One region of the Bacillus sp. LJBS17 genome, then DNA from elsewhere that is predicted to be linked to it. Evidence: a T-box and tRNA genes for the amino acid it is inferred to sense, from the RefSeq annotation. Region 1 holds a T-box; the other holds one or more tRNA genes.
The links. The T-box of region 1 lies ahead of thrS (threonine--tRNA ligase). A T-box ahead of a tRNA ligase gene usually reads a tRNA of that ligase, here a tRNA-Thr.
Positions count from the first base shown of each region.

Region 1 (8,301 bases):
ATTATGCCGTCGCAGGCAAACGCCTGAGCGATATGGAATAATCTCTATAAAGCCGGCGCTTCGCGCACCGGCTTTTATTATCCCTATTGAGCCAGCTTCGCAATAATCGCCAAGAACGTCTCTTTCTCTTCGGCTGTTAAACGTTCAAACATGCCGTCAATCAGCTGCTGGCGGTTTTCGATCATTTGTTCAGCCGCTCCCCGGCCCGATTCAGAAAGCGTAATCCATACAGTGCGGCGGTCATTATTATTTCTGGATCTCTCAATAAACCCTTCCTGCTCTAAATGATTCAGAGCTGTGGTCGTGGCAGAGGGAGACAGTGTGACCTCCTTCAAAATATCCTTTATGGTGCAGCTCCCATGTCTGTATATGATCCGCAGAATAAACCCTCTTACATTATTCACGTGTTTCGGAACGGTGGCTTCATCTAATTGCTTCGTGCTTTTCAAATATTTTGTAAGTGCGTGATCCAGCAAATTTGCTTCCAGTTTGTCATGGTCCATGTAAATTTCCCCATTTCGAGATGCATTCATAACATACGAACGATATGATTTACTTATTATTTTACTGATTCCGAATAGGGAAAGTCAAAAATGCAAAATATGAATTCACAGCTTTTATCCTACATGCCTCGATTTTCCACCTGTTTCACAAGCTCATCTTTAAATGTCTGAAAAGGAACGTGTTCATTCTGCTGATATCCGAATTGGCGGACGTTTACCGCATCCTCCTGCTCCTCATGATCTCCAAGCACCAGCACGTACGGGATTTTCTGCACCTGCGATTCTCTGATTTTATAGCCCAGCTTCTCATTGCGCTCATCAATGCCGGCTCTTATCCCCACCTGCTTCAGCTCCGCCTGCACCTTTCTGCAATAGTCTAAGTGAACGTGCGAAACCGGTATGATTTGAACCTGGAGCGGTGCGAGCCAGACTGGAAAAGCCCCGCCGTAATGCTCGATCAAAATGCCGAAAAAACGGTCGATTGAGCCGAAAACCGCTCTGTGGATGACAACGGGACGAACCTTCTCATTGAGTTCGTTGATATATGTTAAATCAAATTTTTCCGGCATTTGAAAATCAAGCTGAATTGTCGCGCATTGGTGGCTGCGTTTCAAGGCATCTTTTATGTGGAAATCAATTTTCGGCCCGTAAAACGCTCCATCACCTTGATTGATCTCATAAGAGAGGCCAAGCTCCTCAAGGACGCGTGCTAAGGCACGTTCCGATGCTTCCCAAAGGCTGTCATCGCCCAATGAATCCTCCGGGCGAGTCGAAAGCTCAACTGAATACTCGAAACCAAATGTCCGATATACCTCATCAATCAGCCGAATCGCTTCTTTGATCTCACTCTCAATCTGATCCTCCCGAACGAAAATATGGGCGTCATCCTGACAGAACGTCCGAACGCGAAGCATTCCGTTTAAAGCGCCGCTGTATTCATGGCGGTGCACCTGTCCGAATTCCGCCATGCGAATCGGCAGATCCCGATAAGAATACAGGCTGTTTTTAAAGATGAGCATGTGGCCGGGGCAATTCATCGGCTTCATTGCGAATCTTGTATCATCCACTTCTGAAAAGTACATATTGTCGCGATAATGGTCCCAATGGCCTGACTGCTCCCATAACCGCTGATTCATCATAAACGGCGTACGCACCTCATCGTAGCCGGCATTTGTTTGCAGCTCACGCGAGAAGCGCTCCAGCTCATTGCGGACAATCTGCCCTTTCGGCAAATAAAACGGCATCCCCGGCGCTTCTTCAGAAAACATAAACAGTCCTAACTGTTTGCCGAGCTTGCGATGGTCTCGTTTTGCCGCTTCTTCCAGCATATGCAGGTGCGCATCCAAATCTTTTTTCTTTTGAAACGCAACCCCGTACACCCGCTGCAGGACTTCATTTTTGCTGTCTCCGCGCCAATAAGCGCCTGATACTCTTGTCAGTTTGAACGCCTTGATCATCCCTGTAGAAGGAAGATGCGGCCCTCGGCACAGGTCAACGAATTCCCCTTGCTGGTACAGTGTGATATCCTCCCCGCGCGGAATATCCTTTAAAATCTCAAGCTTGAGCCGCTCGTCTTTTTGTGCAAACAGCTCTTCAGCTTCTTCGTAAGAAACCTCTATACGTTTGATTTCAAGGTTCTCATTTATTATGTTTTTCATTTCTTTTTCGATGGCCTCTAAGTCTCCTGATGCCAAGCTTTTCCCCAGCTTCATGTCATAGTAGAAGCCGTCTAGAATCACAGGCCCTACCCCCAATGACACTTCGCCGTACAGCCGTTTTACTGCTTGGGCCAGCACGTGAGCTGTTGTGTGGCGAAGCACCTGCAAGCCTTCTTGTGAATCGAGTGTGACAATCGAAAGCTCAGCATCCTCCTCCAGCTTGAAACTGAGATCAACAAGCTTGCCGTTGACCTGACCTGCGGCCGCCTTCTTTTGCAGACTGGAACTGATAGAACCAGCCGCTTCTTTGATTGTGATGCCTTTCGGATATTCCTGGATCTGTCCGTCCGGAAGCTGAATGTGTACATGTTTGCTCATTTTAGAACACTCCTTATTCATTGTTGTATATAAAAAAACACACCCGTCCCGCAGATAGGGACGAGTGTGTGATTAACCCGTGGTTCCACCCAAGTTCCCGACAAATACTATATTGTCGGCTCGGTGCTGTAACGCAGCATAGACGGCATTGGATACTTCAGTTCCCCAATGCTGCTCCAAGGCGGTAAATGATATTCCTAAGCTGGGAAGCTCTCACCTTTCCTTCCCTCTCTGAAAACCGTAACTATCATTCATGTCCTTTTCATCGCATGTATTCAATTCATAAAAAAACACACCCGTCCCACAGATAGGGACGAGTGTGTGATTAACCCGTGGTTCCACCCAAGTTCCCGACAAATACTATATTGTCGGCTCGGTGCTGTAACGCAGCATAGACGGCATTGGATACTTCAGTTCCCCAATGCTGCTCCAAGGCGGTAAATGATATTCCTAAGCTGGGAAGCTCTCACCTTACCTTCCCTCTCTGAAAACCGTAACTATCATTCGTGTCCTTTTCAACGCATTTATGTAGTTCATATAAAAAAACACACCCATCCCTCTAAAAGGGACGAATGTGTTGATCATCCGTGGTTCCACCCAAATTCCCGATCAATTACACATGGTGATCGGCTTAAAGATGCTGTAACGCAGCATGACGGTATCAGATACTTGTTTTCCCCGATACGGCTCAAAGGCGGTAAGCTGCTTTCCCTGCGTTAGGAAGATCTCAGCTGTCCTTCCCTCTCTGGAAACCGTAAAAAGCATCTCGTGTCCTTATCAGTGCCTGTTGTTTCAATAATTTTTTATATCTTACTATATATTCCCACAAAGCGCAATCAGTGATTTACATTTTTTTCTGACGCGGCAGTCCCGTTATGGGCAGCCAGAAACAGCCATACAAGTAATGCAGCGAGGCTGTATGCCGCTCCCATCATCAAAAACGTAAACCCGGCACCAGCATACCAAGTGGCGGACAGATGAATGATCACCCCGGTTATCGCTACGCCGACCAAGGCTCCGATTTGCCGGTTTGCATTTAACGCCGCACCGGCGATATTCGCATGTCTTTGCCCGGCAGCCTGCATGATCACAGTTGTCATGGCAGGAACTGTAATACCGGTACAGAGGTTCATAACAGACATCAACACCGCCAGCTGCCAATAAGGAAAATCCGGAGAAATCAGCACAAACAACAGCAATGCAATGATACAGCTGACCGACATTGATACAAACATAAGCTGACCGGCTTCAAACCGATTCGCCAGACGGGCAAACAGCAGATTGCCGATCACGAAGACCGCCATCATCGGGAGCAGCTCCACTCCAGCCATAAAGGAACTTGCCCCTCCTGCTTCCTGCAAAAAAAGGCTGAGCATAAACATGCCGCCAAAAAGGGCGAAATTCAGCAAAAACCCGATAAATTGGGCAGCTGAGAAGCGGCCGTTTTTGTATAAGGACGCCGGCAGGATGGGTGCTTTTGCAGAAATTTCCCGCAGCAAAAACAGCACAAATGCCAAAATCGCTGCAGTAAATGCTGCAAGAATCACTGGCGAGCGCCAGTCCGCTGAAGGCCCCTGTATCAAAGCATAGGAAAGAAACCCGAGAGCCATCATGCCAAGCAGATGCCCGATGATGTTCACGCGGCTGCTTTTTCCCGGAACGCGGCTGAGGATTCGGTAAGCTGAAATGAGCGCAGCAGCCCCTATTGGCACATTGATTAGAAAAATACTCTGCCAGCCCGCCAACTCTACCAGCACGCCCCCGATAAAGGGCCCAAGGCCTGAAGCGGCGGAAACAAGCGCGGCCCACAGCCCAAACATTCTCGCCCGCACCCGCTCATCAGGGTAAGAGGCAGCCAAAAGGCTGAGTGAGCTTGGCATAAACAAAGCTGCTCCAATTCCCTGTATGAGACGTCCGGCAATCAGCATCTGCCCATTTATAGATGCAGCGCATAAACAGGAGGCCAGAACAAAAACGGCTAGACCCAAGATATAGATCGTCTTCGAGCCGAAACGGTCAGCCAAGGCTCCGCCCGCCAGCAGAAGCGACGCAAAAGTAAGAATGTACCCGTCCACAACCCACGTTACACCTGAAAGTGACATTGAAAGAGTGTTTTTCATATCAGCCATCGCCACATTCACAACGGTCACATCAAGAGTTGCCATGAGGAAACCAAGTGCGAGCACGATCAGCACGGATATGCCTGTTGATGATGTTGATTCTTGTATAGACCCGCTATTTTTCATTACAATTGCCCTTTCACTTGCTTGATTACCCACTCATCTATTTTTTCAAGATCATACAATTCCGCGACTCTGTCCATGACATGCTGCAAGGATTCTTCTTTCATGAGATTGGACCATTTATCCTCGATTTCCCCCATGACTGTCTCCAGCACACAGTGACTTTCACCCTCAAATACAGATTGCAGCAGGCCTTTCCCCTGATACATCGAACCTCTGCCTTCGACCGCTTGATAAACATCATAAAGCGTAATGTCAGCCAAAGGCTTCGTCAGGGTAAAACCGCCCTTCGTCCCTGGTAAGGATTCTGCCAAACCGGCTTGAACCAATGTTCTCATCAGCTTCTTCAAGTAAGACGGAGACACGCGCAATCGCTGGCTTATAGCCTCTGACGTCAAAGAAGCCTGTACAGGCAGCCGTGACAGTAACAGCAGCACAGAAACCGCCTGCTCCATTCCTGATTTCATTTTCATCCTATTCACTCCTGATTCATTATGGATAACTATTATCCATAATGAATCTCTTAGCAGCTTTTGTCAATATAAAAAGCAAAAGAAACGATTCATTTCTTTTGCTTGGTATGGTTAACAAATCTGCTTCAGTTCCTCTATGTATTGAAGCGCTTCGTCATATTCTTCATTTGTATATTTTTGCTTACTTTTGATGGTAAAGACTTTTTCTTTCTTTTCCTCATCCTCAAGCCCGTCAAAGTAAAGGATCGTGGAAACCAGCTCTAAAAACCGTGATGAACGGCTGTTTACACTGTCGATATAGCCTTTCATATCCGGCATGTCCAGATCAGCATGGTCTAAAAATGCGGAGCCTGTCTCAGTCAGCGAATACCGGTATTGAAAGTAGCCGCCCTTTTTTTCCTTCACCTCATGCAGAAATCCAAGGTTGCACAGCTCTTCAATCTGGAGCGTCAGTTCCTCTGAATATGGTCCGTAAAAGTGAAAATCATATTTCTCATAGAAAGGTAACTGCATTTTCTTGGCGATATAAATCATTTTCTGCAGCTTCTTTCGCCCGATGATTTCTCCAGAATCCGAGAACACCTTCATCAGTTTTGCATGTTCTTTCAACAAATTCCCGACATCTCCTTTTTCCTTCTTTCCAATTTCTATGTCAGTCCCAGCAGCTGCCGGATTTTCATTTTCGCTTCCGGATGTTTAGAGCCGTCACAAATCAAGTCCTTTGGATAGTACAGCTTGTGGTCCGTCCGCCGTTTACCTGAGATGGATTCCACAATAGCCGACTGCCTGGACAGCTCTTTAATTTGGCCGTTTTGCGTCAAGAGATGGATCGGCAGACGCTCCTCTTCCTCTCCCGGTCGGTAAAAATCGTATGGCAGATCTGATGAAGAATCAACGACCAAATAATAGCTCGGATCGATCCCCGCCTCTTTGAACAATGAAGTCAGCTCAAAATAAGCCGACATTTCTTCATTAGGATTGAATTCAACGTATTGGAAAAGCTGGCGGTTAATGAATCTGCGGCACAAGTCGGATAAAATCACGTCTTCTTCATCCTCCCAGGCCTGGAAGTAATACAAAATAATAGATTCATCCAGCTTTACATAATCCTCCAGTGTCAATTTCCCTTCAAAAATAGAATAGAAATGAACCGGAGCGTGAGTGAAGACATAGCCTTCATCGTGCAGCTGCTTCGCCCTGTGAAGAATCTTCGTTAAAATGACCTCTGCACTTCTGGTCACAGGATGGAAGTAGACCTGCCAGTACATTTGGTAACGGCTCATGATATAGTCTTCGACAGCGTGCATTCCGCTTTCTTTAATGACGATCTGATCCTCGCGCGGCCGCATCACCCGAAGAATCCGCTCCATATCAAAATGGCCGTAGCTGACGCCCGTATAATATGCGTCGCGCTGGAGGTAATCCATGCGGTCTGCGTCAATCTGACTCGAAATCAGGCTGACCACTTGCTTGTTTTTATATGTTTTGGCAATGACTTCAGCAACATCCTGAGGGAAACCCGGGCTCACCTTTCTGAGCACCTGATTAACCTCCGTGTCTCCCAAAATGATACCTCTTGTAAAATCCTCGTGGTCAAGGTGAAAGACCTTTTCAAATGAATGCGAGAACGGCCCGTGCCCGAGGTCATGAAGCAGCGCCGCAGCCAAACAGAGTTCGCGCTCACTGTCATCCCATTCAGGGCGGCCTTTAAAGACGTCATCAACCATTCTTCTGACAATTTCATAGACACCGAGAGAATGGTTGAACCGGCTGTGCTCAGCCCCATGGAACGTCAAATAGGTCGTTCCGAGCTGCTTAATTCTGCGGAGACGCTGAAATTCACGGGTTCCGATTAAATCCCATATCAGCTTGTCCCGAACATGAACATAGCGGTGCACCGGATCTTTAAACACTTTTTCTTCTGATAATTTTCCATTTGGATACGCCATCGTCATTCCCTCTTTTTTTTAGCCGTGTTTCTATTATATCGACTCTATTCTTTGAAAACATCCTTGAATTTGCCCGGCGATTTGTTCCATCTTCATGAAAAACACATCTTGTGAAGCAAAAAAGCCTGACCTGAGGGCCGAGGCTAAGAAAAAATATGTTTTTACTTTTTTATTTTCTTTTTTACTTTGTCAATCAGCTCATCCTCTGTCGGAGCTGACAGCGGGCGATTGTTCACAAAAGCAAATGATTTTTTCCGTCCGGGCCCGCAATAAGATTGGCATCCTACCTCAACCTTTGCGTCCGGGTCCACTTCTTTCAAACGCGGCAGCAATGTTTTGATATTAGTGGCTTGGCAATCATCACACACTCGAAATTCATTAGCCATGACGTACGCTTCCCTTCATTTCTATGTTCATCTATGTGAATAACCTAAAATCACGTTTCAAAAAAAAATCACATCACTCTTCATTTTACAAGGATTCGACTGTTCCTGCAAGCCGCTCCATCCTTCGTATCTCCTATTCTTTCAGCCAATTTGTATAAATATTTTCCAACCTGGACATTCTAATACCATGAATAGAAAAATGGGAGTTGAGATAAATGACAAAACAGCGACAAGACGCTTGGTCAGAGGAAAACGATCTGCTTTTAGCCGAAACAGTGCTTCGGCATGTGAGGGAGGGCAGCACTCAGCTGAACGCCTTTGAAGAAGTCGGCGATAAATTAAACCGGACATCCGCAGCCTGCGGATTCAGATGGAATGCAGTGGTCCGCCATCAATATGAAAAAGCGCTCCAGCTTGCGAAGAAACAACGAAAACAGCGGATGAGAGCGCTCGGAAACGGGCAGCCCGCGAAAAAAAGATTATTATATCAGCCTCCTGCCGTTGATCCTGAAATCATTCAAGAAACCGCTGCAGAAGAGCCGGTTAAAATGGAAACACCATCTGTCGAAAATGAGCAACCTTTAATGTCTGGCGAACATATGCCTTTTGTTGATGAAAGCTTTAAGGAAGAGTTAGCTAGTCTATCACACTTATTGTCTCCTCAAACGCCTGCAGCTGCGCCTGAGATGACGATGAATGATGTGATCCGCT
Region 1 covers NZ_CP079759.1:3,831,314-3,839,614, forward strand. The annotation lists gene KXZ66_RS19810 (2-hydroxymuconate tautomerase) at 1-41, shown strand, start outside; gene KXZ66_RS19815 (MarR family transcriptional regulator) at 84-503, opposite strand; gene thrS (threonine--tRNA ligase) at 623-2,539, opposite strand; T-box leader at 2,593-2,814, opposite strand; T-box leader at 2,846-3,067, opposite strand; T-box leader at 3,101-3,329, opposite strand; gene KXZ66_RS19825 (MFS transporter) at 3,376-4,785, opposite strand; gene KXZ66_RS19830 (Rrf2 family transcriptional regulator) at 4,785-5,255, opposite strand; gene KXZ66_RS19835 (YwgA family protein) at 5,367-5,867, opposite strand; gene KXZ66_RS19840 (HD domain-containing protein) at 5,903-7,204, opposite strand; gene KXZ66_RS19845 (YuzB family protein) at 7,366-7,590, opposite strand; gene rsfA (prespore-specific transcription regulator RsfA) at 7,806-8,301, shown strand, end outside.

Region 2 (8,301 bases), 550 kb from region 1:
ATGATTTCCTGTGTCTCTCCTGAAAACGAAATGGCGAATACGATGTCGTCTTTATCTGCATTTGCGATTAAAGATGCCACAAGATGAGTGTCTGTAAACGCGGTTGCTTGTTTATGAATGCGAAGCCACTTTTGCTGGGCGTCCTTGGCGACAATGCCGGAAGCCCCGAGGCCGATAAAATGCACGGTATGAGCTTTGAGAAGCAGAGAAACCGCTCGTTCAAGCTCTTTGTAGTCCATCAGGTCTGAAGTATCCTGAATGGCTTGAATGGCATTGCCGGCCGTTTTTTCGGAAATGGAGGGCAGCGGCTCGTGGGGAACAATATCCCGGTAGCCCTGAAACGTAGGCTTTGCCAGATCGCCCGCTACTCTCATTTTTAAATCTTGAAATCCTTTTAAACCGAGTGATTTGCAGAGCCTGATGACGGCAGCGTCACTTGAATTGGCTAAGGCGCTGATTTCGTTGACCGTGCTTTCGATTGCTTTGTGGGGATGGGCTAGGATATAATCTGCAAGTTTGCGCTCGGATGGAGGGAGCTTATGCTTCATTGATTGGATGATCGCTAAACCGCCTGTGGCCATTCTAGTTCTCTCCTTATCATGGATGGTAATGTTCGATTGCTTTGTCAATGAAACCGTTTGCTTCATCGAGTAATGTCTTTGCTTGTTTCTGATCTGTGCTTGTTTTGAGCATGACGATTGCTGTTTTGACGTGATGATCGGCTTGTTCCAGAGTGTATCTGGCTGTGTCGTATGAAGCGTTTGTAAGGCTTTGGATAATGCTGATGGCGCGTTCTTTTAGTTTTTTGTTGCTGACGTTGACGTCTACCATCAAGTTTTCGTAAACCTTGCCGATTTTGACCATTACAGCGGTAGATATCATGTTTACAATCATTTTATGAGCGGTTGCGGCTTTCATACGTGTTGATCCTGTAATGGCCTCAGGTCCGACGACAACCTCAATGCTGTGATCCGCATCCTTGCTGATGGCGGAATTTTCATTGCAAGTAAGGGCGATGGTGTGTGCTCCGACTTTGCGGGCGTATCTTAGGGCGCCTGCGGCGTAGGGTGTGCGGCCGCTTGCTGCGATGGCAATGACGGTGTCATTTGAAGTGAGCTGTATGTTTCTTAAATCTTCAGCTCCTGCTTCTTCACTGTCTTCAATGCCCTCTGCTGCCTGTAAAAAGGCTTTGGGGCCTCCAGCCATGATTCCGATGACCTGATCTGGGCTTACGCTGTAGGTGGGAGGACATTCAACAGCATCCATGACGCCGAGTCTGCCACTTGTGCCGGCGCCTGTATATATGAGCCGGCCTCCATTTTGAAACGATTCATAAGCGCAGTCTACAGCTGTTTTGATGTCGGGGAGAACCTCTTGAACGGCTGCAGCGACTTTCATATCTTCGTTGTTGATCATTTTGAGGATGCCGAGAGTGTTTGCTTTGTGGATTTCAACTGTTTGGCTATTGCGTGATTCTGTTGTAAGACGGTGAAGGTTTAATGGTTCTGACATGAGGATGCCCCCTGTTTTAAAATAATATATCTCAATATTCAGTATATTCATTTCTGTTATGATATTTCAACTATGTTTTTAAGTTTTTGAAATTTTATTTCACTCAAGACTATAAGAAATGATGAAGGATCAACTGTTCTCCAAGCGGCCCGATTCTTCGCCGTCCTTTATCAAGGAACCCGCTTTTCATATAAAGGTGTTTTGCGCGTATGTTCAGATGATTGACGGCCAAGATGATTTCGTCGCACCATGGAAAATATCCGCTCACAAAAGCGGGAAGCAAAAGCATGGCTTTTTTCGCATAGCCTTTTCCGTGATGCACAGCGTTTAAAGACAGGGAGCTGAGCAGTAAAGCAAATGGATTGTTAGAATAGGAAGCAAGCGTTTCTTTTGATGCATGTAAAATGAAAAAACCGACTGGAAGGTCGTCTTTTAAGATGACAACCGGGTATCGGTCCTGTATGCCCAGAGCCTGAGACAGCACCTCTTTCGGGAGGGAGGTAAAGCGTTTGTCATCGTTGGTGAGCGTGAATGATTGAAGCTCGGGCAAGTGTTCAGGCTTATAGAAGGATAAAGAAATGTCTTGAGTCATGGGGTGGCCTCCTTACAATATGTCGTCAAGCTCGTTTTCCGAAATGACGCGGTAGCCCGCTTGTTTTAACAGTGCGGCGGTTACTCCGCTGCCGGTGATTTTTTTCCCAGAGAATGTGCCGTTATAGATAAAACCGCTTCCGCAAGATGGACTGTTTTCTTTTAATATGACGGCAGAAGCGTTGATTTCTTTTGCGTAAGCCAATGTTTTCGCGGCGCCTTCCATATATAGTTCTGTGACGTCTTCTCCTGAAGCTGTCACGATTTTCGCTGTTCCATTGAGGACATCCTCGCCGGTGCCTCCTATGATTTCTGCGGGTTCGCGTGGGGTAGAGAAGCCGCCGAGAAGTTCAGGGCAAGCCATGACTGCTTTCTTTTCATCGACTAGTTTTCTGATTTTCTCCGACGCTGCGTGAGAGCCGTTATATCTGCATTCAATGCCTCCAAGGCAAGAACTGACTAGAATCATATTGGGTTCTCCTCTCTTGCTTTGCTTGTCTCTATCATAAAATAAATGGCTTTAGTTGGGAGGCTTTTTCAGTTAAAAAAGGAGTTAAAAAGTTTGAAAATAAAAAATTTAATTTTCCTCTTTACAAACAGGGGGTGACCTGTATATAATAACTTTTGTCAGCTCGACGAGAACACAACGGCCCGTTGGTCAAGCGGTTAAGACACCGCCCTTTCACGGCGGTAACACGGGTTCGAATCCCGTACGGGTCACCATTTGGAGGATTAGCTCAGCTGGGAGAGCATCTGCCTTACAAGCAGAGGGTCGGCGGTTCGAGCCCGTCATCCTCCACCATCTTGCCGGTGTAGCTCAATTGGTAGAGCAACTGACTTGTAATCAGTAGGTTGGGGGTTCAAGTCCTCTTGCCGGCACTGTTTTTTCAAAATTTTATGTGGAGGGGTAGCGAAGTGGCTAAACGCGGCGGACTGTAAATCCGCTCCCTCAGGGTTCGGCAGTTCGAATCTGCCCCCCTCCACCATTATTGGGCTATAGCCAAGCGGTAAGGCAACGGACTTTGACTCCGTCATGCGTTGGTTCGAATCCAGCTAGCCCAGTCACAGACACCTTTGATCAAAAGGTGTCTTTTTTCTTTTCGGAAAAATCATTCCAACTTCTAACTGTTCAGTCTGTATAATAATTTTAAAAATATGTTAAGGTAGTTTATTCACGAATTACCATCTACACCCTGCCAAAAATTTGATAAACTTATTTTATAAAAAAATTGAAACCTTTTGAAACGAAACTCGTATACATACAGACCGGTGAAGGCAGAGGTTAGATAAATATGGAAATGATGATTAAAAAAAGAATTAAACAAGTCAAAAAAGGCGACCAGGATGCATTTGCGGACATCGTAGATATTTACAAAGATAAAATTTATCAGCTTTGCTACCGTATGCTTGGCAATGTGCATGAGGCGGAGGATATTGCACAGGAAGCTTTCATCAGAGCGTACGTTAATATCGACAGTTTTGATATTAACCGGAAATTTTCAACTTGGCTTTATCGAATCGCGACCAATTTGACCATTGACCGCATTCGCAAAAAGAAGCCGGATTATTACCTCGATGCAGAGGTGGCTGGTACGGAAGGCTTGACCATGTATTCTCAAATCGCCGCAGATGGTGTTTTGCCTGAAGATGCAGTTGTGTCGCTGGAGCTCTCAAACACGATACAGCAGAAAATTTTAAAGCTTCCTGACAAATACAGAACAGTCATCGTATTAAAGTATATTGACGAACTCTCATTAATTGAAATCGGGGAGATTCTAAACATTCCTGTGGGGACTGTGAAAACGCGGATTCACAGAGGCAGAGAGGCTCTTAGAAAACAATTAAGGGATCTTTAAGTGGGGTGATGAAATGAGCTGTCCTGAACAAATTGTGCAGCTTATGCATATGCATCTTGATGGAGATATCCTTCCAAAAGATGAACACGTATTAAATGAACATCTGGAGACATGCGAGAAATGCAGAAAGCATTTTTACGAGATGGAGAAATCCATAGCGCTCGTACGGAGCACATCGCATGTCGAAGCCCCCGCGGATTTTACCGCTAATGTCATGGCAAAATTGCCTAAGGAGAAGAAAAGAGCTTCTGTAAAAAGATGGTTCAGAACCCATCCCGTTATCGCAGCTGCTGCGGTATTCATCATTTTGATGGGCGGGGGTTTTTTTAACAGCTGGCATAATGACCACAATTTCAGCGTGTCCAAGCAGCCGAATCTTGTGGTTCATAACCATACTGTGACCGTGCCAGAAGGTGAGACGGTCAAAGGTGATGTCACTGTTAAAAACGGCAAGCTGATTATTAAAGGCAAAATAGACGGGGATGTAACCGTCGTAAACGGCGAAAAGTATATGGCCTCTGCTGGACAAGTCACCGGTCAGATTGAAGAAATCAATCAATTATTCGACTGGACATGGTACAAGATGAAGTCTGCGGGGAAAAGTGTACTCGATGCATTCAGTCCGAACGGAGAAGAGTAAAGCGCGTTAGCCGCTTTGCTCTTTTTTTGCGGGCTGAGAGGGCTGGCACATTTCACTTGCTAAATCGAAATGTGGTATAATGGGCTCGCTATGTAAAGTACATATGCGTAACCCGTAAAACACAAAATACGAAATGACTGAAATCTTGGAGGACGAGGAAATGGCTTTTGAGGATATCCCTTTTTTGCAGTACCTCGGCAATGCCGTTGATATTCTCCTTGTTTGGTATGTGATATATAAATTGATTATGGTGATACGCGGCACGAAAGCGGTTCAGCTGTTAAAAGGAATTGTAGTCATCGTGCTTGTTCGTATGGCCAGCCAATATTTGGGCCTCAGCACACTTCAATGGCTGATGGACCAAGCGATAACATGGGGATTTTTAGCAATTATTATTATTTTTCAGCCTGAGCTGAGAAGAGCGCTTGAACAGCTAGGCCGCGGCCGCTTTTTTTCGAGGAGCGGCACGCCTGTTGAAGAAGCGCAGCAGAAAACGATTGAGGCCATTACAAAGGCGATCAATTATATGGCGAAACGCCGTATAGGCGCCCTGCTGACCATTGAGCGGGATACTGGAATGGGGGATTATATTGAGACTGGCATACCACTGAATGCCAAAGTCAGCTCTGAGCTGCTGATCAATATTTTTATCCCAAACACCCCGCTTCATGACGGTGCGGTGATTATGAAAAATAATGAAATTGCCGCGGCCGCCTGTTATCTGCCGCTTTCTGAGAGCCCGTTTATTTCAAAAGAACTGGGCACGCGGCACAGAGCAGCTGTCGGTATCAGTGAAGTAACAGACAGTTTGACGATTATTGTGTCTGAAGAGACCGGCGGCGTCAGTGTGGCAAAGAACGGCGACCTTCACAGAGAGCTTACAGAAGAAGCGCTGAAAGAAATGCTTGAAGCCGAGTTTAAGAAAAACACCAGAGACACTTCTTCTAACCGCTGGTATTGGAGGGGCAAGAAAAATGGATAAATTCTTAAACAACCGCTGGGCTGTGAAAATCATTGCTCTACTTTTCGCGCTCTTGCTTTATGTGGCGGTTAACAGCAACCAAGCACCGACTCCGAAAAAACCGGGTGAATCTTTCTTTCCGACATCAACAACTGATGAAGCAACTCTGACTGATATTCCGGTTAAAGCGTATTATGATGATGAAAATTACGTCGTGACGGGTGTTCCGCAAACGGTTAATGTCACGATAAAAGGCTCGACAAGCGCCGTGAAAAAGGCTCGGCAGACCAAGAACTTTGAAATATATGCTGATATGGAACATTTGAAAACCGGCACACATAAGGTTGAGCTTAAGGCCAAAAACGTGTCGGATGGGCTGACAATCTCAATTAATCCGTCTGTTACGACAGTGACCATTCAGGAACGGACGACCAAAAGTTTTCCCGTAGAAGTGGAGTACTACAACAAAAGCAAGATGAAAAAAGGCTATTCTCCGGAGCAGCCGATTGTCAGTCCGAAAAATGTGCAGATTACCGGATCGAAAAATGTCATCGATAATATTTCTCTTGTAAAAGCTTCAGTGAATTTGGAAAACGCAGATGAAACGATTGAAAAGGAAGCGAAAGTGACTGTCTATGATAAAGACGGAAACGCGCTTCCTGTCGACGTGGAGCCCTCGGTCATCAAGATTACCGTTCCGGTGACAAGCCCGAGTAAAAAAGTGCCCTTTAAAATTGAACGGACAGGAAGCCTTCCTGACGGTGTCAGCATAGCGAATATTGAATCCAGCCCCAGTGAGGTAACGGTTTACGGCTCACAGGATGTGTTGGATTCTCTTGAATTTATTGACGGCGTCAGCTTAGATTTAAGTAAAATTAACAAGGATTCCGATATCGAGGCAGATATTCCGCTTCCTGACGGTGTCAAAAAAATCTCACCGTCAAAGGTGACTTTGCATATAGAAGTCGATAGTGAAGCGGATCAGAAGTTCGAGAATGTCCCTATCAAGACTGTAGGGCTGAGCAGCTCACAAAACATTGAATTTCTTGATCCTGAATCACAAGCGATAGATGTAACGGCTAAAGGCTCTCCCACGAATATAAATAAACTGAAAAAATCAGATATTGAATTGTATGTGAATGTTTCAGATTTAGAGGACGGGGAGCATAGCGTGAAGCTTGAAGTGAACGGGCCACAGAATGTAACTTGGTCCTTGGGGCGGAAAACCGCCAAAATCAAGCTGACGTCTAAGAAAAGCAATACATCAACGAATGATAACAGCAGCAATACATCAGGGAACCAGGATGACACAGATAAACAAACAAATGATCAAAAGAACAATCAGCAAGAAGATACAAAGAACACTGATAAAAACAACAACGATCAAAACCAAGACGAAAATAAAGATCAAAACCAAGATCAGGATGAGGATGAATCCACTGCGAATTCACAATCCTCATCGGAATAAAAAAGGAGCGATTATAAAATGGGCAAGTATTTTGGAACAGACGGTGTAAGAGGTGTCGCCAATAGTGAGCTTACACCTGAGCTGGCCTTTAAAGTCGGACGTTTCGGCGGTTATGTGCTGACAAAAGACAAACAACGTCCAAAAGTGCTGATAGGCCGCGATACACGCATCTCCGGCCATATGCTGGAGGGAGCCCTTGTCGCCGGACTTTTATCCATTGGCGCAGAAGTCATGCGCCTGGGTGTCATTTCTACACCAGGTGTATCTTATTTGACAAAAGCGATGGATGCAGAGGCGGGCGTCATGATTTCCGCTTCTCATAACCCAGTGCAGGATAACGGCATCAAATTCTTTGGGGGAGATGGATTTAAGCTTTCTGATGAACAGGAGGCTGAAATTGAGCGCCTGATGGACGAACCTGAGGATAAGCTGCCAAGACCTGTCGGAGCAGACCTTGGACTTGTAAACGATTATTTTGAAGGCGGACAAAAATATCTGCAATTCTTAAAACAGACAGCTGATGAAGATTTCACAGGCATTCATGTGGCATTGGACTGTGCCCATGGCGCAACGTCATCCTTGGCGACACACCTGTTTGCTGATTTAGATGCAGATGTTTCTACAATGGGGACTTCCCCGAACGGATTAAACATTAATGACGGCGTCGGTTCGACTCATCCCGAAGCGCTCAGCGCGTTTGTCAAAGAGAAAAACGCGGATCTCGGTCTTGCGTTCGACGGTGACGGCGACCGCCTGATTGCTGTCGATGAAAAAGGAAATATTGTAGACGGCGACCAAATCATGTACATATGCTCAAAACATCTGAAATCAGAGGGCCGTTTAAAGGATGATACAGTGGTTTCAACCGTGATGAGCAACCTCGGCTTCTATAAGGCGCTCGAAAAAGAAGGCATCAAAAGCGTACAGACAGCTGTCGGCGACCGCTACGTAGTAGAAGCAATGAAAAAAGACGGCTACAACGTCGGCGGAGAACAGTCAGGACATCTTATTTTCCTTGATTACAACACGACAGGGGACGGATTATTGTCTGCTATTATGCTGATGAACACTTTGAAAGCAACAGGCAAGCCGCTGTCAGAGCTTGCAGCTGAAATGCAGAAGTTCCCGCAGCTGTTAGTCAATGTGAGAGTGACTGATAAATATAAAGTTGAAGAAAATGAAAAAGTAAAAGCAATTATTTCTGAAGTTGAAAAAGAAATGAACGGCGACGGCCGGATTTTGGTGCGCCCTTCAGGAACTGAACCGCTCGTCC
Region 2 covers NZ_CP079759.1:190,784-199,084, forward strand. The annotation lists gene KXZ66_RS01070 (MurR/RpiR family transcriptional regulator) at 1-581, opposite strand, end outside; gene murQ (N-acetylmuramic acid 6-phosphate etherase) at 598-1,512, opposite strand; gene KXZ66_RS01080 (GNAT family N-acetyltransferase) at 1,622-2,104, opposite strand; gene KXZ66_RS01085 (2-thiouracil desulfurase family protein) at 2,117-2,572, opposite strand; tRNA gene KXZ66_RS01090 (tRNA-Glu) at 2,752-2,826, shown strand; tRNA gene KXZ66_RS01095 (tRNA-Val) at 2,830-2,905, shown strand; tRNA gene KXZ66_RS01100 (tRNA-Thr) at 2,910-2,982, shown strand; tRNA gene KXZ66_RS01105 (tRNA-Tyr) at 3,005-3,089, shown strand; tRNA gene KXZ66_RS01110 (tRNA-Gln) at 3,094-3,165, shown strand; gene sigW (RNA polymerase sigma factor SigW) at 3,396-3,959, shown strand; gene rsiW (anti-sigma-W factor RsiW) at 3,973-4,599, shown strand; gene cdaA (diadenylate cyclase CdaA) at 4,760-5,581, shown strand; gene cdaR (CdaA regulatory protein CdaR) at 5,574-7,028, shown strand; gene glmM (phosphoglucosamine mutase) at 7,047-8,301, shown strand, end outside.
Region 2: it has a tRNA-Thr gene. The T-box ahead of thrS (threonine--tRNA ligase) is inferred to sense a tRNA for this amino acid. The anticodon was not compared.